Regions from separate parts of the Paenibacillus sp. QJM3NY_38 genome, predicted to be linked through region 1. Evidence: predicted binding sites of a transcription regulator. Region 1 holds the regulator's gene; each other region holds the start of a gene.
The links. The regulator Rex, encoded in region 1, represses fermentation and respiration genes when NADH is low (regulators of the CRP and FNR family bind a similar motif). The targets are predictions, from matches to a motif close to TTGTGAAATATTTCACAA.
Positions count from the first base shown of each region.

Region 2: AC0VZ8_RS32045 (cytochrome ubiquinol oxidase subunit I) is a predicted target of Rex. The motif match lies at 1,820-1,837, and genes of this name have one in related genera.
Region 3: AC0VZ8_RS01620 (DUF438 domain-containing protein) is a predicted target of Rex. The motif match lies at 2,745-2,762, and genes of this name have one in related genera.

Region 1 covers NZ_CM149665.1:2,752,073-2,758,491, forward strand. The annotation lists gene AC0VZ8_RS12490 (hypothetical protein) at 1-556, shown strand, start outside; gene dinG (ATP-dependent DNA helicase DinG) at 728-3,604, shown strand; gene AC0VZ8_RS12500 (redox-sensing transcriptional repressor Rex) at 3,667-4,329, shown strand; gene AC0VZ8_RS12505 (amidohydrolase) at 4,304-5,605, shown strand; gene AC0VZ8_RS12510 (cell wall elongation regulator TseB-like domain-containing protein) at 5,637-6,155, shown strand; gene AC0VZ8_RS12515 (hypothetical protein) at 6,419-6,419, shown strand, end outside.
Region 2 covers NZ_CM149665.1:6,896,175-6,902,593, reverse strand. The annotation lists gene ade (adenine deaminase) at 1-1,631, shown strand, start outside; gene AC0VZ8_RS32045 (cytochrome ubiquinol oxidase subunit I) at 1,919-3,322, shown strand; gene cydB (cytochrome d ubiquinol oxidase subunit II) at 3,309-4,325, shown strand; gene AC0VZ8_RS32035 (ABC transporter ATP-binding protein/permease) at 4,325-6,205, shown strand; gene cydC (thiol reductant ABC exporter subunit CydC) at 6,202-6,419, shown strand, end outside.
Region 3 covers NZ_CM149665.1:339,109-345,527, forward strand. The annotation lists partial or broken gene AC0VZ8_RS01610 (pectate lyase family protein) at 1-1,747, shown strand, start outside; gene AC0VZ8_RS01615 (HNH endonuclease) at 2,220-2,423, shown strand; gene AC0VZ8_RS01620 (DUF438 domain-containing protein) at 2,850-4,106, shown strand; gene AC0VZ8_RS01625 (DUF5381 family protein) at 4,370-4,849, shown strand; gene AC0VZ8_RS01630 (mechanosensitive ion channel family protein) at 5,024-6,277, shown strand.

The sequences.
Region 1 (6,419 bases):
TCCCCAAAAACAGGCGCTGGTACAAAACTGGAACATGCTCAAAAGCATGAGCGAGGGCATTATCGAGGAATGGCTCCATTTTGAAGAGAAGATGGCCATCTTCCGCGAGAGTGCCGCCTCGCCTCCTGTTTTTCCACCGACCGAAGCGCCTGAATTGCAGCTTGATGCATTTATTCGCGGTCAAGGTTATTACAAGTTGTTGATGTTCCAGCCGGCCATACAGCAGTTTGAGGCGGCCGCCACCGTATTTCCGGATAGCCTTCTGATCAAGCTGTATATTGCGATGTCCCATCTTTATTTGGGGCAAACCATACCGGCATCCGATGTATTGGTGTCCATCCTGCCCCTGGCAGACAACAAGAAGATGCGGGCGATGATTTACAATGCGCTTGGATGCATCGAGGTGTTGAATGGACAGCAAGGGAAGGCAGAGGAGCATTTCGCACTGGCGATTCACAGCGACCCGACGCTTCCTGACCCCATTATCAATTTGGAGGTCTGCAAGCAGAATCGCGGGGAACTCCAGTACGGCAGCCAATTGATCTCTTTGCTGTAAAAAATCAAGCTAAAACAAGAAGCGATGTCAGAGCTCATCCTTGAGACTTTGGTATCGCTTTTTGCCGTATGGAGCTTACGGAGGAGAGCGGGGATTTTTTACCCGGAATGTTCAAATCCCGCAACTTCTGGTATGCTGTTAATTAGTCTGGAGGAAAGGGATTTTATCGAAATGAAATTTGCCGTATTGGATTTTGAAACCACGGGCAACCAGTCAGCAGATGAGATCATTCAGGTTGGACTGGCCATCATCGAAGAGGATCGAAGCATCTCCCGCGTATACGGCACCTATGTCAATCCCGGGATTCCGATCCCTCCTTTTATTACCGGTTTGACCGGCATTTCCGACAGTGATGTAGCGGATGCTCCGTCATTGGAAGAAATGATGATGGAACTCGTGCCCATGCTCGACGATGTTGTATTGGTTGGGCACAATGTCGCTTTTGATTTTAACTTTTTGCAGAATGCACTCGATCGCTGCGGCTATTTACCGTTCAGCGGCCGAATTCTAGATACGATGCACTTCTTAAAAATATGTTTTCCCTCGCTGCCTTCTTATCAGCTTGGGATGGTGTCCTCTCATTTCGGCCTGGAGCATGACCGTCCGCATCAGGCGGACAGCGATGCACTTGCCACAGCCTATGCGCTGCTGAAATGCCTGGAGGAGATCGATGAGCTTCCACTGCTTACCGTGCAGCGGTTAAGCGACCTGTTTGCCGACGAGGACAGCGACTTGGCCTGGTTCTTTGACGGCATCCGTGCCGACAGGGAGCTCCAGGCAGTACAAGCCGGAGACACCCATACGTACTATCGTCAATTCGCCCTGGCTGTTGACGATTGGAACGATATTGCTCCTGCCAGGGATGAGACGGCGCCTAATCCCTTGGCTGATGTAAGCTTTGAGCAATACATGAATGATGTCCGTGAACGTCTAAAGGAAACGCTGCCTCATTACGAGAGCAGGGATGCCCAGGACATGATGTTCCAGGAAGTGATGCAGGCACTCGATAACAATAAACATCTATTGATCGAAGCCGGCACGGGAACAGGCAAATCCCTCGGGTATTTGCTGCCGTCGATTTATCAAAGCGTGAAGCAGGAACAGAAGGTTATGGTGAGCACGCATACGATCAACCTTCAAGAACAGCTGCGTGACCGGGATATTCCCCTGCTCACCCAGGTTGTTCCTTTTCCTTTTAAAGCGGCTATTTTCAAGGGAAGAGGCCATTATTTGTGTTTGAGAAAATTTGAACATAAAATAAATAGAAGAGATTTTCATACCCCGAAGGAAGATGTGATCACCGCGGCGCAGATGCTGGTCTGGCTGACCCAGACGGAGAACGGGGATGATGAGGAGCTGAACCTTGGCGGTCGCGGAGGGGATTTCTGGGAGACCATTTCCAGTGATTCGGATTCCTGCCTGGGCCGTGCCTGCCCATGGTTCCGCAAATGTTATTATCACAGGGCCAAACATGAAGCGGGCATCGCGGATGTTGTCATTACGAACCATTCGAAGCTGTTCACCGACGTGAAAGCGAATCACCAGCTGCTTCCTAGTTATGACCGTCTCGTCATCGATGAAGCGCATCATCTGGAGGACGTCGCCGGCAAGCACCTTGGCTTGCAGATGAAATATTTTTCGGTTGTCCACACGTTGACCCGTATGTACAAAGACAGCCGCAGCGGTCAGCTTCCGGCTCTTCGCCAGCTGCTGCAAGCGTCATCCCATGAGAAGGCTGTCGAGTGGTCTTCCGTCATCGACCGGATTTATCCGGATCTGATCACCGTCAAAGAGAATTGGGACCGGCTCAGCGATCAATTGTTCGGACTGCTTCCGGAGCGCGGAGACGCGACTCCGGGGGATGCCGGTCAATTCTCGCTTCGCTTATCGCCTCTGAAGAAGCCGAAGGATTGGAATTCGCTGGCTGAGCTGGAGCATCAAATTCATCTGACGCTGGGCGATGTCGTTCGCAAGGGTGATAAGCTGATTGCCGAAATGAAGGAAGATCTGGACGACTACAGCGCGGACAGTCTGTTAACAGACCTATCGGGTCTGTTTAAGGACCTGGCGGCACACCGCGAGGTCCTGAGGACCTTCATGTCGCTGAACGATGAGGGTACGGTATACTGGATGGAGGCGAACGGCAACTTCCGCGGCAAATCGCTGCAGCTTTATGCGGTGCCCGTCGATGTCAGCACCCACTTAAAGGAATTGTTTTTTGACAAAAAACAAAGCGTGATCCTGACATCGGCGACCTTGTCGGTGGACAAATCGTTTCAGTTCATGATCGAGAATTTGGGTCTTCAGGAAGCGGCAGATAACGGCAACCTGAATACGGTCCTGCTGCCGTCCCCGTTTAATTACAGGGAGCAAGCTCTCCTTGTTGTGCCGCGCGATTTTCCGAGCGTGAAGGGCTCGGTCGGGGATGCACTCTTTGTGAATACACTTGTGCAATCATTGGCTGATACGGCCATCGCAACGCATGGTCGCATGCTTGTCCTGTTCACCTCGTACCGCATGCTGCGTCAGGTGCATGAGCCCTTGAAGGAGGCGCTGGGATCCAGCGATATTACGGTACTGGGACAAGGGATGGACGGAACCAGCCGTACCAAGTTAATCCGGAGATTCCAGGATAGCAGCGCTTCGGTTCTGCTGGGCACCAGCTCCTTCTGGGAAGGAGTAGATATACCCGGTGAGGCGCTCACCTGCCTCGCCATCGTCCGGCTGCCGTTCCAACCGCCGAATCACCCTCTGGTCGAAGCCAAGAGCGAGCTTCTGCAGCAGCAGAAGAAGAACCCGTTTATGAAGCTTTCGGTTCCGCAAGCGGTCATTCGCTTCAAACAGGGATTTGGCCGACTGGTACGGACCGCGCAGGATAAGGGGATTGTCATCGTCTACGATACTCGGGTCATTGAATCCTATTATGGGAAGTATTTCTTATATTCCTTGCCTGGACCGAAGATGGAGCACATGCCGACAGAGGGGATCGTTCCCCGAATTTCGGAATGGCTGCAGGAAGAGGCAGGCATAGAGAACCAAGCTGAATAAAGTGAAACCATGAACGAGCACAAACAAATGTAGTTATTAACCTATTATTAGGGGGAGCATGCATGAAATCGGAAAAAATTTCGGAAGCCGTGGTCCGCAGATTACCTGTATACTTGCGCTATTTGAATGAGCTTCAGAAAAGGGAGGTCTCCACGGTTTCCTCCCAGGAACTGGGGCAGAAACTGGACCTCAATCCTGCTCAAATTCGTAAGGACCTAGCGTATTTCGGTGATTTTGGACGGAAAGGGATCGGATATGACGTATCTTATCTGATCGAGAAAATTCGCCAGATTCTAAAGCTGGACCAGAAGATCAATGTCGCATTGATTGGGGCCGGTAATCTTGGACATGCATTATCGAATTACAATGCATTTCTGAAGGACAATATGAAGATTGTGGCGGTTTTCGATTCGTATTCTCCCAAAGTTGGTATGAAAATTAACAATTTGGTCGTACAGCCGATGGAGGAGCTGGAGAAGACGGTTCATGAGTACGGCATTCGTATCGGGATTATCACCGTTCCGGATTTTGAGGCGCAGAATGTAGCGAATCAACTTATCGCGGCAGGCATCGAGGCTATCCTGAATTTTGCACCGACCATCCTGAAAGCTCCAGCCCATATCCGGATTCATACGGCAGATTTTACTACGGATTTGCAGAGTTTGGCCTATTATTTGGATAACGGCAAGGAGGATGCACATGACGACAACGAAGTGGATGGTTAAAAACGGAACGTTTGCGGTACTAGAGGAAGGCAGATCCGTGTTACGCGGATATATGGTCGTGGAGAACGACCGGATCACCTACCTGGGTGAAGAAGAGCCGACTGTCCAAGAGGGAACAGAAATCATCGACGGAACCCATCTGTTTTTCCTGCCTGGATTGGTGAACACGCACGGACATGCGGCCATGTCGCTTCTTCGCGGGTATGGCGACGATCTGGCACTACAGGTATGGCTTCAGGAAAAAATGTGGCCGATGGAAGCCAAATTCACGGCCGACGATGTATACTGGGGAACCTCACTCTCCGTGCTGGAGATGATCAAAGGCGGAACCACGACATTTGTGGATATGTATGATCATATGGATCAGGTTGCAAAGGTAGTGGAGGACTCAGGCATGCGCGGCGTTCTGACACGCGGTGTCATCGGATTATGTCCGCCTGAGGTGCAGCAGCAGAAGCTGGATGAGGCGGTTGCATTCGCGAAAGACTGGCATGGTCAGGCTGACGGTAGGATTACGACGATGATCTCACCGCATGCACCCTATACGTGCCCGCCGGATTTCATCGAAAAATTCGTGCAAGCATCACATGATTTGAATTTGCCTTTGCATACGCATATGTCCGAAACGGAAACGGAAGTCGCTCAGAATGTAAATGACTACGGACTTCGCCCTGTTGCCCATCTAGAGAAGCTTGGCATGTTCTCCCGTCCAACGCTGCTTGCGCATGCCGTCCATCTAACCGATGAAGAAATCGAAATTCTGGCCAAACATCAAGTTATGGTTTCGCATAATCCAGGCAGCAATTTGAAGCTTGCCAGCGGCATCGCTCGCGTGCCTGAACTGCTGAAAGCCGGGGTCACCGTGTCTTTGGGTACCGATGGACCTGCCAGCAATAATAATCTGGATATGTTTGAAGAGATGCGGCTGGCCGCACTGATCCATAAAGGAGTAAGCGGGGATCCAACCGCAATTCCAGCATCCGAAGCGCTTCGGATGGGTACAGAATATGGAGCCAAGTCAGCCTTCCTTACGGATATTGGTACGCTTGCGGTAGGTATGAAGGCAGATATGATCGCACTGAACACGGATCAGGCGCACTTCCTTCCGAAGACGGATTACATTTCTCATGCTATCTACTCCGCCAGTGCGAAGGATGTTGAGCATGTATGGGTTGACGGCAAGCAGGTAGTGAAGAATGGCGCGAGTCTTACTCTCGATGAGGAACGTATCCGCCGGGAAGCGCAGCGTGCCTTTGAGCGTCTTACAACCCTCTAGGGAATAATCAAGGGGAGCGAGGAAGACGGATTTGAAGAAAAAAACGAAGTGGATATTGCTGAGTGTATCCGGCGTGCTGCTGTTACTGCTTGGTTTACAGCTCTATTATTCATATGTGATGAAAGATGCTTGGAATGAAGAAAGAATGGCAATTGCTGCCGCCAAACAGCATGGCCAATTGGTTACGTCCGGGAAGACCTATAAATCGGTGTGGGGCGAGGACAATAACTACTGGGTGATAAGCGGGAAGGATCAGGACAATCAAGACCGTATGGTATGGGTGAAATTTACGGATGACAACGTACCTGTTGCAGGTGCCGAGGCTGTCCAATCCGTTTTGCTGAATACGGGGTTGTCTGAAGACCAGATGCGGGATCAGATTTATAACGAATTGCCTGGCGTAGAAATTAAGCGGCTGCTGCCTGGAATGTATGAGGGCGAGTATGCTTGGCAGCTGCAGTATGAACACAACGGTCAGCGCGGTTATCGGTTTTATCGTTTTCAAGACGGTAACACCATCGGTAATGACATTATTCTTCCAAATCAATAAATAAGAAGCAGAGAGGGGCCCTTTAATATTGGCGGGTTCCTCTCTTATTTCTCTATAATTGTAAGCGTATTCAGAAATAATATGGAAAAACTGTTCTAAATATTTTCACAGACATGCATGAAAAAGTATATAAGATGTGATATACTCATACTTGTACAAAATGAGCATATAAACTACATGCATCCCTATATATCGTTGTTATATGTATTATTGTGTTGCAACATGATAGACAAAATTTCATACAGAAATGAAGGAGGAACTTCA
Region 2 (6,419 bases), 3.1 Mb from region 1:
ATATCGGCAACGCGGATCACACGATCGGGGAGGGGACTCGGGTTATTGAAGCGAATGGCCGATATATCTCGCCGGGCCTGCTTGACGGTCATATGCATGTGGAGAGCACAATGCTCACCGTGACCGAGTTTGCCAAGGCGGCTATCGTTAGCGGAACGACCGGGGTTTATATGGATCCCCATGAGATTGCCAACGTATTCGGCATGGAGGGCGTGCGCTGGATGCATGAGGAAGGGCAGCAGCTGCCGATGAAGGTGTTCACCACCGTTCCTTCGTGTGTGCCGTCAACCTTCGATCTGGAGGATGCCGGGGCGCAGCTGGGCGTAGCCGACATTGAGGAAGGACTGACATGGCCCGGTGTTGCCGGGCTTGGCGAAGTGATGAATTTCCCGGGCGTCGTGTATGGCGATCCGACCATGAGCGGGGAGATCGAAGCCACGCTGCGTGCAGGCAAGACGGTGACGGGGCATTTTCCGGCAGAGGATGACCGGATGCTGCAGGCATATATGGCAACAGGCGTAAGCTCCGACCATGAGACGGTAACCCGGGAGCAGGCTTTGGAGAAGGTTCGCCTCGGTATGCATCTGATGATCCGCGAGGGTTCGGCATGGCAGGATGTGAAGGAAGTGGTTAAGGTCATAACGGAAGATAAGGTGCGTACAGACAATATTTCTCTGGTTACGGATGATGTGTATCCGCAGACGCTGCTGAGACTCGGACATATGAACCATGTGGTCCGCCGCGCCATGGAAGAGGGCGTGGACCCGGTTACGGCGATCCAGCTGGGAACGATCAACGTCGCTCGTTATTTCGGGATGGACATGGAGCTTGGCAGCATTTCACCTGGCAAAACGGCGGATATTTTGCTGATTGATGATCTGTTGAGCATGGTGCCTTCGGTCGTGATCACGGATGGCGAAGTGGTTGCAGAGAACGGCCGACTCGTGAAGGCGTTCCCGGTATATCAATACCCGGAAAAAGCCTTTAACTCGGTCCAGCTGCAGCGTCCGCTTACTGCGGACGACTTTCTGCTGCGCAGCAAATTCAATGCAACGCGCACGGAAGTGAATGTGGTGCGCGTCATCGAGAACAGCGCCCGTACCGCCAAAATGACCGCGGTGCTCTCCGTGGAGCAGGGCGTCATCCAGCCGGACCTGAATCAAGACGTGGTTCAGCTGGCATGCATCGAGCGCCACAGCGCAACCGGGCAAATCTCGCTCGGTTTTGCGAGCGGCTTCGGACTCAAGTCCGGCGCGGTTGCGTCCACGGTAGCGCACGACAGTCACAATCTGCTGGTGATGGGCACGAATGCCGAGGATATGGCACTCGCCGCAAATGAGCTGGCAGCGTGCGGAGGCGGCATGATCGTGGTAAGGGACGGCAGGGTGCTGGCGAAGGTGGCGATGCCGATTGCCGGTTTGCTGGCGGACCGTCCGGTTGAGATCGTAGCGGAGGAAGTCGCAGCACTGGAGGAGGCTTGGAAGGAGCTCGGATGCTTCATTCATGCCCCGTTCATGACCTTCTCGCTCATTGCGCTGCCGGTGATTCCGGAAATTCGCATTACCAATCGCGGGATCGCGGACGTAACGGAATTCAAGCTCATCGAGACCGAGATTGGCGCGGTTCAATAAGGGTGCAGATATATCGAAGCAGGTTGGCCTGATGGCGAACCTGCTTTTTTGTAGTGTAAATACAGGGTTTTAAAATGCGAGCAGAGACAGCGAACCGTTCCATATTCCTCGATGAGCACAAAATCGCAGTTCACTTAGTGATTTTCGTCACAAATTTATAACTTTTTGCCCCGGTTTCTATCCTGATATTGTGATGTTTATCACAATCCTTTAGGGCGTGGTCTGCGACAATACAAAAAGAATCAAATTTGAAGTGATCACGTGAGCTAAAGGAAGGGGTATCTGATATGGATCCGGTTATGCTGGCGCGAATTCAATTCGCATCGACAACCATTTTTCACTTTATTTTCGTACCGTTGTCCATCGGATTGGCGTTTCTGATTGCCATCATGGAGACGATGTATGTTGTTAAAGGTCAGGAAGTCTACAAGAAAATGGCCAAGTTCTGGGGAAAGCTGTTCCTGATTAACTTTGCGGTCGGGGTTGTGACAGGGATTCTGCAGGAATTCCAGTTCGGCATGAACTGGTCGGATTACTCAAGGTTTGTCGGCGACGTATTTGGCGCACCGCTTGCCATTGAAGCGTTGCTGGCGTTTTTCCTCGAGTCGACGTTTATCGGGCTGTGGATATTCGGCTGGGACCGGTTATCGAAGAAAGTCCATCTGCTTAGTATCTGGCTGGTGTCCTTCGGCACCCTGATGTCCGCATTCTGGATTCTGGCAGCGAATTCGTTCATGCAGCGTCCCGTCGGATTCGAGATGAATAATGGGCGGGCGGAGATGAATGATTTTTTGGCACTGATTACAAACGGTCAGCTGTTGGTGGAGTTCCCGCACACGATCTTCGGGGCACTGGCAACCGGGGCGTTCCTCGTTGCAGGTGTGAGTGCCTACAAGCTGATGAAGAAGCAGGATTTAGATTTCTTTAAGAAATCATTTCACATCGCCATCATGATTGGGCTCATCACCTCCATTCTGGTTGCGGTATTCGGCCACCAGCAGGCGCAGTATCTGGTGGATACGCAGCCGATGAAGATGGCCGCTGCGGAGAGCCTGTGGGAAACGAGCGATGATCCAGCGCCTTGGACGGTCATTGCGGCCATCGATCCGGATAAGCAGGAGAACACGATGGAGTTTAAAATCCCGTATTTGCTCAGCTTTTTGTCCTACAGCAAGTTTTCCGGTGAAGTCATCGGGATGAAGGAGCTGCAGGCGCAGTACGAACAGCAATATGGTCCTGGAGATTATATCCCTCCCGTGCGCACAACATTCTGGAGCTTCCGGATTATGGTGGCCGCCGGCAGCGTCATGATTCTGCTGGGATTGTACGGAGCGTGGCTGATGCTGCGCAAAAAGGTCGAGAAGGCCGGCAAGTGGTTCCTCAGACTGATGCTGCTGGGCATTTCGCTGCCGTTCATCGCCAATACGTCGGGATGGATTATGACGGAGATCGGACGCCAGCCTTGGACGGTATTCGGACTGATTACCACGGAGAACAGTGTTTCACCGAACGTCAGCGCAGGCTCGATCTTATTCTCGCTGATCATGTTTACTGCCATTTATGCGGTGCTGGCAGCCGTTATGGCGTATCTATTTATCAAAGTCATTAAGAAAGGACCGTATGCGGCGGAGGAAGAGGACCACCACGCAAGCGATCCGTTTAATAAGGAGGGCTACAATGCTGTCTCTTAACGAACTGTGGTTTGTGCTCGTTGCCGTATTGTTTATCGGGTTCTTCTTCTTGGAGGGCTTCGACTTCGGGGTCGGGATGTCCACGCAGCTGCTGGCCAAAAATGATACCCAGCGCCGGGTGCTGATCAACTCGATCGGCCCGTTCTGGGACGCCAACGAGGTCTGGCTGCTGACGGCGGGCGGCGCCATGTTCGCCGCTTTCCCGAACTGGTATGCGACGCTGTTCAGCGGCTTCTACATTCCGCTTGTCTTTCTTCTGCTGGCCTTGATCGGACGCGGGGTGGCCTTTGAATTCCGCGGCAAGGTGGGCGATGTTCGCTGGAAACGGGTGTGGGACGGTGCGATCTTCACCGGCAGCGTGCTTCCGCCATTCCTGCTCGGCGTTGTTTTTGCCTGCCTGATTCAGGGGCTCCCCATTAACGAGGAGATGCAGCTGCATGCCGGATTGTTTGATGTTGTGAATGGCTATACTGTGGTTGGCGGACTGACGATGGTGATGCTCTGCCTGCTGCATGGCTTGATGTTTACAACACTGCGCACGATGGGGGATCTTCAGGAACGGGCGCGCCGTATGGCCCGGAGACTCCTGCTTCCCGTAGCGGCCCTGTTCGTGGTATTCGGGGTGATGACGTATTTCATGACCGATATCTTCGAGAAGCGTGGCGTGGTGTTAACCGTGCTGCTGGTGCTGGCTTTGCTCGCATTCCTGCTGGGCGGATATTTCATGAACATCAAGCGGGACGGCTGGGCTTTCGGGATGACCGGGGCGGTTATCGCCCTGCTGGTAACGTCCGTGTTCGTGGGCTTGTTCCCGCGCGTGATGGTCAGTTCCATCAATTCCGCATTTGACCTGACTATTTATAATGCGGCCTCCGGACCGTATTCCCTCAAGATTATGACGATTGTGGCCGTATCGCTGCTGCCGTTTGTTTTGGGCTATCAAATTTGGAGTTACTTCGTTTTCCACAAACGGGTACATGAGAAGGAGCATTTGGAGTACTGATGGGAAAAGATCTGCTGGGATACAAAGGCGCCAAGACGGTATTCTTCCTTGTCGCCGTATGTACCCTGGCACAGAGCATGGCCATCCTTCTGCAAGCCAAATGGCTGGCGGGAGCCGTATCCGCCCTGTTTGCGGGATCAACGCTGCAGGAGCAGGGGGAGACCATTGCCTTGTTCCTGCTTGCATTTCTGGCACGCCACGGGATCTCGGCTGTGCAGCAAGGAATCGCACAGCGCTTTGCGGAGGAGACGGGCACGAGCCTGAGGAAGCAGCTGCTGGATGAGCTGTTTCGGTACGGACCGTCCTTTGTCCGGTCGGAAGGAACGGGCAATGTGGTTACGCTTGTGCTGGAGGGCATCGGCAAGTTCCGCAAATACGCGGAGCTGACCATACCGCGGATGATGGGGGCGGGCATTACCCCGGCTCTGGTATGGCTGTACGTGTTCATGACGGACCGGATATCGGGCATTATTCTGCTGGTGACCATGCCGATCCTGATCGTCTTCCTCATCCTCGTGGGGCTTGCCGCGAGAAAGCAGACCGAGCGGCAGCTGGATTCCTACCGAATGCTGTCCAATCATTTTGTAGATTCGCTTAGAGGTCTCACTACCCTGAAGTTTCTGGGACAGAGCCGCAAGCACAGTGAGAGCATACAGCAGGTCAGCGAGGGATATCGTGCAGCTACCATGCGGACGCTGCGCGTGGCGTTTCTGTCGTCCTTCGCACTGGATTTCTTTACGATGCTGTCCGTGGCATCTGTTGCAGTAAACCTGGGCTTGCGCCTCATTAACGGCAGCCTGGAGCTGCTGCCCGCGCTGCTCATCCTGATCCTAGCACCGGAGTATTTCCTGCCGGTGCGCATGGTCGGGGCGGACTTTCATGCCACGCTGGACGGCAAGCAGGCAGGGGAAGCGATGCAATCCATGATTCGGGAGGCCCGAAAGGGGCATTTGGGTGGAATCCCGGGTTCTGTTGCTGCGGAGGGTTCGGTCAATGGAGCGGGTCCATTCGGGCCAACTGGAGCGCTTGAAACCCTGGCGGCAGGAACGATGGAACGGACCTCAACGGGCTTAACATTTAAAATTCAAAATAATTTCTCTAATTCCAGCCGCAGACCGCAGCCGCCATTCCAATGGGATCACCACAGCGTGCTGGAGCTGTCCGGAATCGGCCTCAGGCACGAAGAGTTGGGGCCGGCTTCCTTGGAGGATGTCAGCTTCCGGATACCGGGTCAACGCAAGATCGGCATCGTCGGGGAGAGCGGGGCCGGCAAATCCACGCTCATCGAGCTATTGGGTGGATTCATGGCGCCTACATCCGGCGTGATGGAGCTAAACGGCGTGAAGCTGGAGGACTGGAACCGGCGGGCGTGGCGGACCGAGGTCACCTATATGCCGCAGCAGCCGTATTTATTCGGTGCTAGCCTGGCGGATAATGTTCGCTTTTATGCGCCGGAGGCGACCACAGCGCAAGTCGAGGCAGCGGTAGAAGCGGCGGGTCTGTCGGATCTGGTGAAGAGCTTGCCTGGCGGACTCGCAGAGATGATCGGCGGCGGCGGGCGCACTTTAAGCGGCGGTCAGGCACAGCGTGTAGCCTTGGCCAGAGCGCTGCTCGGGGGCCGGCGGGTTCTGCTGCTGGATGAGCCGACGGCCCATTTGGATATCGAGACGGAATACGAGCTGAAGGAGAGGATGCTTTCCCTTTTTCAAGATAAGTGGGTATTCTTCGCGACGCACAGACTGCACTGGATGCAGGATATGGATTACATCATCGTTCTGCATCAGGGGCGGGTGGCGGAAACGGGAACCCATGATGAGCTTATCGCTCGGCAAGGCGTCTATTATGGGTTGATTACATCGCAGATGGAGGGAGTACAATGAAGCAGGAATCGTGGTTTCGGCCTTACGTAACAGCAAACTTCTGGCGCTTTCTGCTCATTGTGATGCTTGGCGTGCTCACGATCCTGTTCGCCGGGATGCTGATGTTCACATCCGGGTATTTGATCTCCAAGTCTGCCCTAAGACCGGAAAATATCCTGATGGTATACGTGCCGACCGTAGGGGTTCGGACCTTCGGCATCGGACGCGCGGTCAT
Region 3 (6,419 bases), 2.4 Mb from region 1:
AGGTTGAAGCCAGGCTGAGTGACGGTTCAACGGTAAGTGCCGTTTCGAATAACCTATCCGTAGCGCCGCATGATCGATCCGGATTTGCTTTTTCCTCAGACTCGCCATACGGGACAGGCTCGGGTGCCTACAATGATGACGGTACGCTTAAAGATGGTGCACAAGTTATTTATGTGACCTCCGAGACGGCGCGAACCGTAACCCTTGATGTGAAAATCAACAGCTCAGGCGGGGTTCAAACGGGCGTGGGGATCGGCGAGATTTTGACGCTAAGACAAAAAGGCTATGATACAACCCCTCTTGCGATCCGATTTATTGGAAAAGTTACCGATGACGACATGAGCGGACAACTGAATAGCAGCGGTTACCTTCAAGTAAAAGGCAAAAACGATGATTCGGAAATGAATATGACGATCGAAGGGATCGGAGACGACGCTTATGCTTATGGGTGGGGATTGCTCCTTAGATACGTAGGGAATGTAGAAGTAAGAAACCTCGGGCTCATGTTGTTTCCTGATGATGGAATTTCCATGGATACAGGAAACGTCAACGTGTGGGTGCATAATAACGATCTATTTTATGGAACCGCAGGAGGAGATGCCGACCAGGCCAAGGGCGATGGTTCAACGGATCTGAAAAAAGGATCGACCTATATTACAATCTCCTACAATCACTACTGGGATTCGGGAAAAGCGGCTTTGGTCGGTTTGAGTGAATCGGAGGAATTCTTTGTCACCTTCCACCATAACTGGTTTGATCACTCGGACTCCCGCCATCCGCGAATCCGATTGGCATCGGTTCACATCTATAATAATTTCTATGACGGAGTCTCAAAATATGGGGTCGGTGTGACAACGGGAGCTTCAGCCTTCGTGGAATCCAATTACTTTAGACATGCCAAATACCCGATGTTGAGCTCCTTGCAAGGTACCGATGCTTTAGGGGAAGGGACCTTTTCGGGCGAAGACGGAGGCGTGATTAAGGCTTATAACAATAGGATCGTAGATGCGGACAGCCTGATTTATGCAAATTCCAATACCGGAACAGCTCCGGCAAATGCAACCTCATTCGATGCATACTTGGCTTCGTCAAGAATTGAAACCGTACCAAGCTCATACAAAGCATTCGTGGGAGGAACGGCTTATAATAACTTCGATACAACCGTCGATACGGGAGTGAATAGCGCCGACATTGATAACGTGAGCGATGTAGAACAGATTGTCACCTCACAAGCCGGACGCCTGAATAACGGGGATTTCACCTGGGAATTCAATGATGCCGTTGACGACACATCCTATGCCCTCAATACAGCTCTAATGGCTAAAATAAGCAGCTACACCAGTGGGCTTGTATCCGTAGGCGGGAATTCAACCGGGCGGAGCCGGAACCAGAACCAGAACCAGAGCCGTCCACCGGAGAACAAGTTCACAACTTTACAACATCCGGATTGGCAAGCGATTTCTTCAATATTGTAGGGAATCTCTCCACAACCAAGGGAACTGCGGCGTATAACGGCTTAACGCTAACCCAATGTTTGAAAATCGAGAGTTCAACCCGCATTACCTTTACCTCTACGGAAACCGCTACATTAACATTAGTGTTTAATTCGGCAGACGGAACCAAGATCAAGATTGATGGAACGAGTTATCCCATGACGAATGGTATGGTCAGTGTGCCACTTGCTCCAGGAGCGCATACGATTACAAAAGATCATACGACGAATCTCTTTTATATGGAGTTGGAGTAGAGCAGGGCAGGGTTTGTGCTCCCGCGCGTCTCTCATACGAATATAAAAAGCGACCGTGATTTCGGTCGCTTTTTATATTTTATCTGTTGATGTTATCTTCGGGCAGGGGTTCGACTCCCCTCGCCTTTACCATGATGAACATCATCCGCATGAGGATGGTGTTTTTGTTTTATATTAATACTATAGGTTAAAGTATTATGTCGTACAGATGGAGTGAAATCGATGAGTCGTACCCGTGATGGAGAGGAACCATTGATAACGGTACTCAATATGGATGGTCAACAACTGACACCATGTTTGCCCCATCGGGCTTGGCGGGAAGTTGAGCGATCGCGAAGCTGTCTGGGTTGATGAGCAGACGATCCAATTGCTTTATAATCCGTTCTTATTTCGGGACTATCGCAAAGCTGCACTGAAACGAGATCATCACACTTGTTTGTGGTGCGGACAACACGCGACGACAGTGGACCATATGATCCCCTCAAGCAAAGGCGGCTCGGATCTTCCGCACAACCTGATCGCTTCATGCAGCGAATGCAATACGAAGCGAGGAAACCGTTCTGCATTGTCCTTTCTCAAAGAAAACGCACACGCTGTTCCAAATCTTATGAAGCTTAGCTTGCGTATCTTTATAGCTAAATACAGACATCGTCAATTGAAAAAAAGAGGCACTTAAGTAAAGGCTTAGAATTGTTGTTTTGACCGACCGAAGTTTATGCAGAAATCGTGACGTGCTCATTCATTTTGCCGACATTTCATGGTGGCCACTCGGATGAAAAGATGTGGTAATGTCCCGGTCAGAGTTAGGCTCCCTCAGTCTCTCATACCGTTATTGAAGCGGCCGTATTTCGGTCGCTTTTCTGTTAGGAAGCGAACAATTCGGACTCGACAGCGTGCAGAAACACCCAGAATACAAGGTGTGTGGGAAGAAGGAGAACTTTCGAAGAACCGGGATCATTCTTTTCATCCTTCCTTAGTCATTGAATGTTCATTCTCTTTGTGCTTTTAATCACAAGCCGTGGAGCATGAGGATGCTAGTTTAGAGATGTAAATAGAATCGAACTTCATCTTTATATATTGAAACAAAACAGAGGTGATGAACATGAGTGAACTCATTAATAACCGTGAGGAAGGAATTTCTGCTCATCGAACGGCCCGTATCCATTTGCTCAAGGAAATCATTAAAGAGCTGCACCATGGAAAAAGCGTGGAGGAAGTGAAGTCAAAATTCAATCAAGCTGTAGGCGAAATATCGGTTGATGAGATTTCGGAGCTGGAGCAAGTACTGATGCAGGAGGAAGGAATACCGGTAACCGAAGTACAGCGACTGTGCAGCGTGCATGCTGCGGTATTCAAAGGTTCCATCCAAGACATTCACAGAGCTCATCAATCCGAAGAGCAGCCTGGACATCCTGTGTTTACGTTTAAGAGGGAGAACCAGGAAATCGATCGACTGGCAAATTTCAAAATCGCGCTGCATCTGGATCAATTTCTGAAGGATCAAGGGGAGGCCAATCGCCTCAAATTGCTGGAGGATTTCAGTCTCCTCTATGATGTAGACAAACACTACAGCCGCAAAGAGAATTTGCTCTTTCCATTTCTCGAGAAATACGGAATTTATGGACCAACCAAGGTGATGTGGGCAGTCGATGACGGTATCCGAATGGGAATAAAAGAAGTGAAAGCCAAACTCACTGATTTTGAGGGCAATGCGCAGAGCGTAGTGGACCTTGCCAAACGCGTCTTAAATGAAGTAACAGAAATGATCTATAAAGAGGAACATATTTTATTGCCAATGGCTCTGGAGAAGTTGACGGAAGATGAATGGCTTCAAATTGCTGCCCAAAGCGAAGAAGTCGGTTATTGCTTGGTTGCGCCGGATCAACCATGGATTCCTGAAAGGGCAGCTGAACCTGGCGCAGATCAGGGATTGGGGTCTTCTCCGCTGCAAGAAGGATACATCCGGATGAGTACAGGCATTTTATCGGTCAAACAGATGGAATCCATCTTAAATCATTTACCGGTCGACCTAACCTTTATTGATGAACATGATATCGTTCGATATTTTTCACTGGGCAAAGAACGAATCTTCGTTCGTACCAAAGCGGTGATCGGCCGAAGTGTTCAGAACTGCCATCCTCCGCAAAGCGTTCATGTCGTCAATCAGCTGCTTGCTGATTTCAAAGCAGGTGTCAAAGATGCAGAGGATTTCTGGATCCCGGTTAAAGATAAATTTGTCTACATTCGTTATTTTGCCGTAAGGGATGAAGAAGGAAACTACTTAGGCACGCTGGAATTCACTCAAAACATTAAGCCGATCCAGGAGCTCACCGGTCAAAAAAGGATCCTCTCACCGTAAGTTTCGTATGTTCAATTCAGTCAAAATGGGATCCGGCGAACCGTGGTTTCTAACAGCCACGCTTTGCCATCATACATACTAAAAGGGGCTGTCTCAAAGGTCATCGTAAATGACGGAGACAAGGCCTCTTTTTCATCTAGCCAAACAAAAAGAAACGGCTCTTTGATACAATAGAGGTATCACCACGGCAAAGCTCAAGCGGTCGAAAGTGGAGTTAGCTGGATTAAAGGACTGTTCAAATCATTTTAAAAAGGCGCTAAATCATGAACGGGATATCGTATCGAAAATCCGTGGCATGGGGCAAAGCACTTGGTAGTTTATTGTTTGTGCTGGCCTGCCTGTTTCTGCTGTACGCGGCCTTTATTCTGGATACTTCCTTTATCCGTAAGTTTTTTTGTATCACATCAGCCATAATAGGGATTCCGTTTTTTGGAGGATATCTGGTTGTCAGCTTGCCAAGGGCCCTGAAATCAGACACGCAGCTCATCACCTACGATCAAAATTCAATTTCAGATGGAACGCGGACCATGGCCTGGACGGAGATTACAAGTGTCAGCTATAGCGGCCCTTCCATTCGGAAGTGGCTGCTTCCGAAATTTCCTGTGCTGATTTTTCATTTGAACAACAGAGAGATCTGGACTGTGAATACGTATTATTTGTTGACCGATACCGAAATTCAGTCTGTCATGAAGCGCCTGCGAGGGTTGATCAGCCGTAACGGAAAGGAAACGAAACGGATTTGATCGAATCAGACCAAGAGAGCACCCTTTCGGTGCTCTTTTTTTGTTTTTCAAACAGACCGTCTTACACCAAGCATCTTCCAAATCAACCCAGCGATGTCTGATTCTGAACTTTGCGCAGTACTAGAATCTCCTCTATAATAATAGGCTAATCTTAAACTGCGTCAGGAGGAAACAATGGACTTTATCAAAAATCAACTAGACGGATATGGCATGAGCGAACAAACCATTGGATATCTCTCGAATATGATCATGGTCGTTTTTATCGCGGTGATCTCCATACTGGCCAATTTTATTACCAAAAAAATCGTGCTGAAGACGATTATTCATATCGTCAACAACAATCGGTACACATGGGACAATATCATCGTGGAGAAAAAAGTGTTCCACAAGCTGTCGCATCTTGTGCCGGCAATCATTATTTATTTTTCGGCGTCCATCTTTCCGGCGTACCAAATTCTGATTGAAAAAGCGGCCATGACGTACATGATTATCGTCACCATCACGGTGTTGAATGCGCTGCTTAATGCTTTTGATGACATTTATCGTTCATTTGAAGTTTCCAAGATCCGACCGATTAAGGGATACATTCAGGTGGTGAAAATCGTTCTGTTCATCATCGGCGGCATTGTGGTGATCTCGAACCTCATCGGGCAGAATCCTTTGATCATTCTCAGCGGGCTTGGTGCTCTATCGGCCGTTCTGATGCTGGTGTTCAAGGACTCCATACTGGGCTTGGTGGCAGGCGTTCAATTATCATCCAATGATATGGTGCGTGTCGGCGATTGGATTGAAATGCCGAAATACAATGCGGACGGCGACGTCATCGACATTACGTTGAATACGGTAAAAGTGATGAATTTCGATAAAACGATCACGATGATTCCCAGCTATGCCCTCATCTCGGACTCGTTTAAGAACTGGAGAGGCATGCAGGTATCCGGCGGCCGAAGAATTAAGCGAAGCTTCTATGTCGATACGAGCAGCATCTGCTTTTGCACCAAGGAAATGATTGAGGAATTTCAGAAGATTCACTACCTTTCCGATTATGTCACGACCCGATTACACGAAATTAACGCATACAACATCGAGCATCAGATCAATACGGAAAGCAAAGTGAACGGCAGACAGCTTACGAATGTGGGCGTGTTCAGGGAGTATATCCATCAATACCTGCGGAATCATCCGAAAATCCATAAGGATATGACGCTGATTGTCAGGCAGTTAGCGCCGGGAGATAACGGACTGCCCTTGGAAATCTACGCGTTCAGCAATGATACCAACTGGGGTGTTTATGAATCGATTCAAGCGGATATCTTTGACCATATCTTTGCCGTTGCGCCGACCTTCGGGCTGCGTGCCTTCCAAAATCCAACCGGCCATGATATCGTTCATCTCAAAGAAAGCCCGGAATATTCCCGGGGTTATTGAGAGCGACTTGGCGTAAGCTGCTTTTTTCGATATTTGCCATGAAGAGAAGTGAACTGGGGGCGGATTTCACACGGGAGGAGATTGGCTATCCGTTGTAGAAGCAATGGTAGAACGAGGCTATCGCTCAATCGAGCGCCATTGG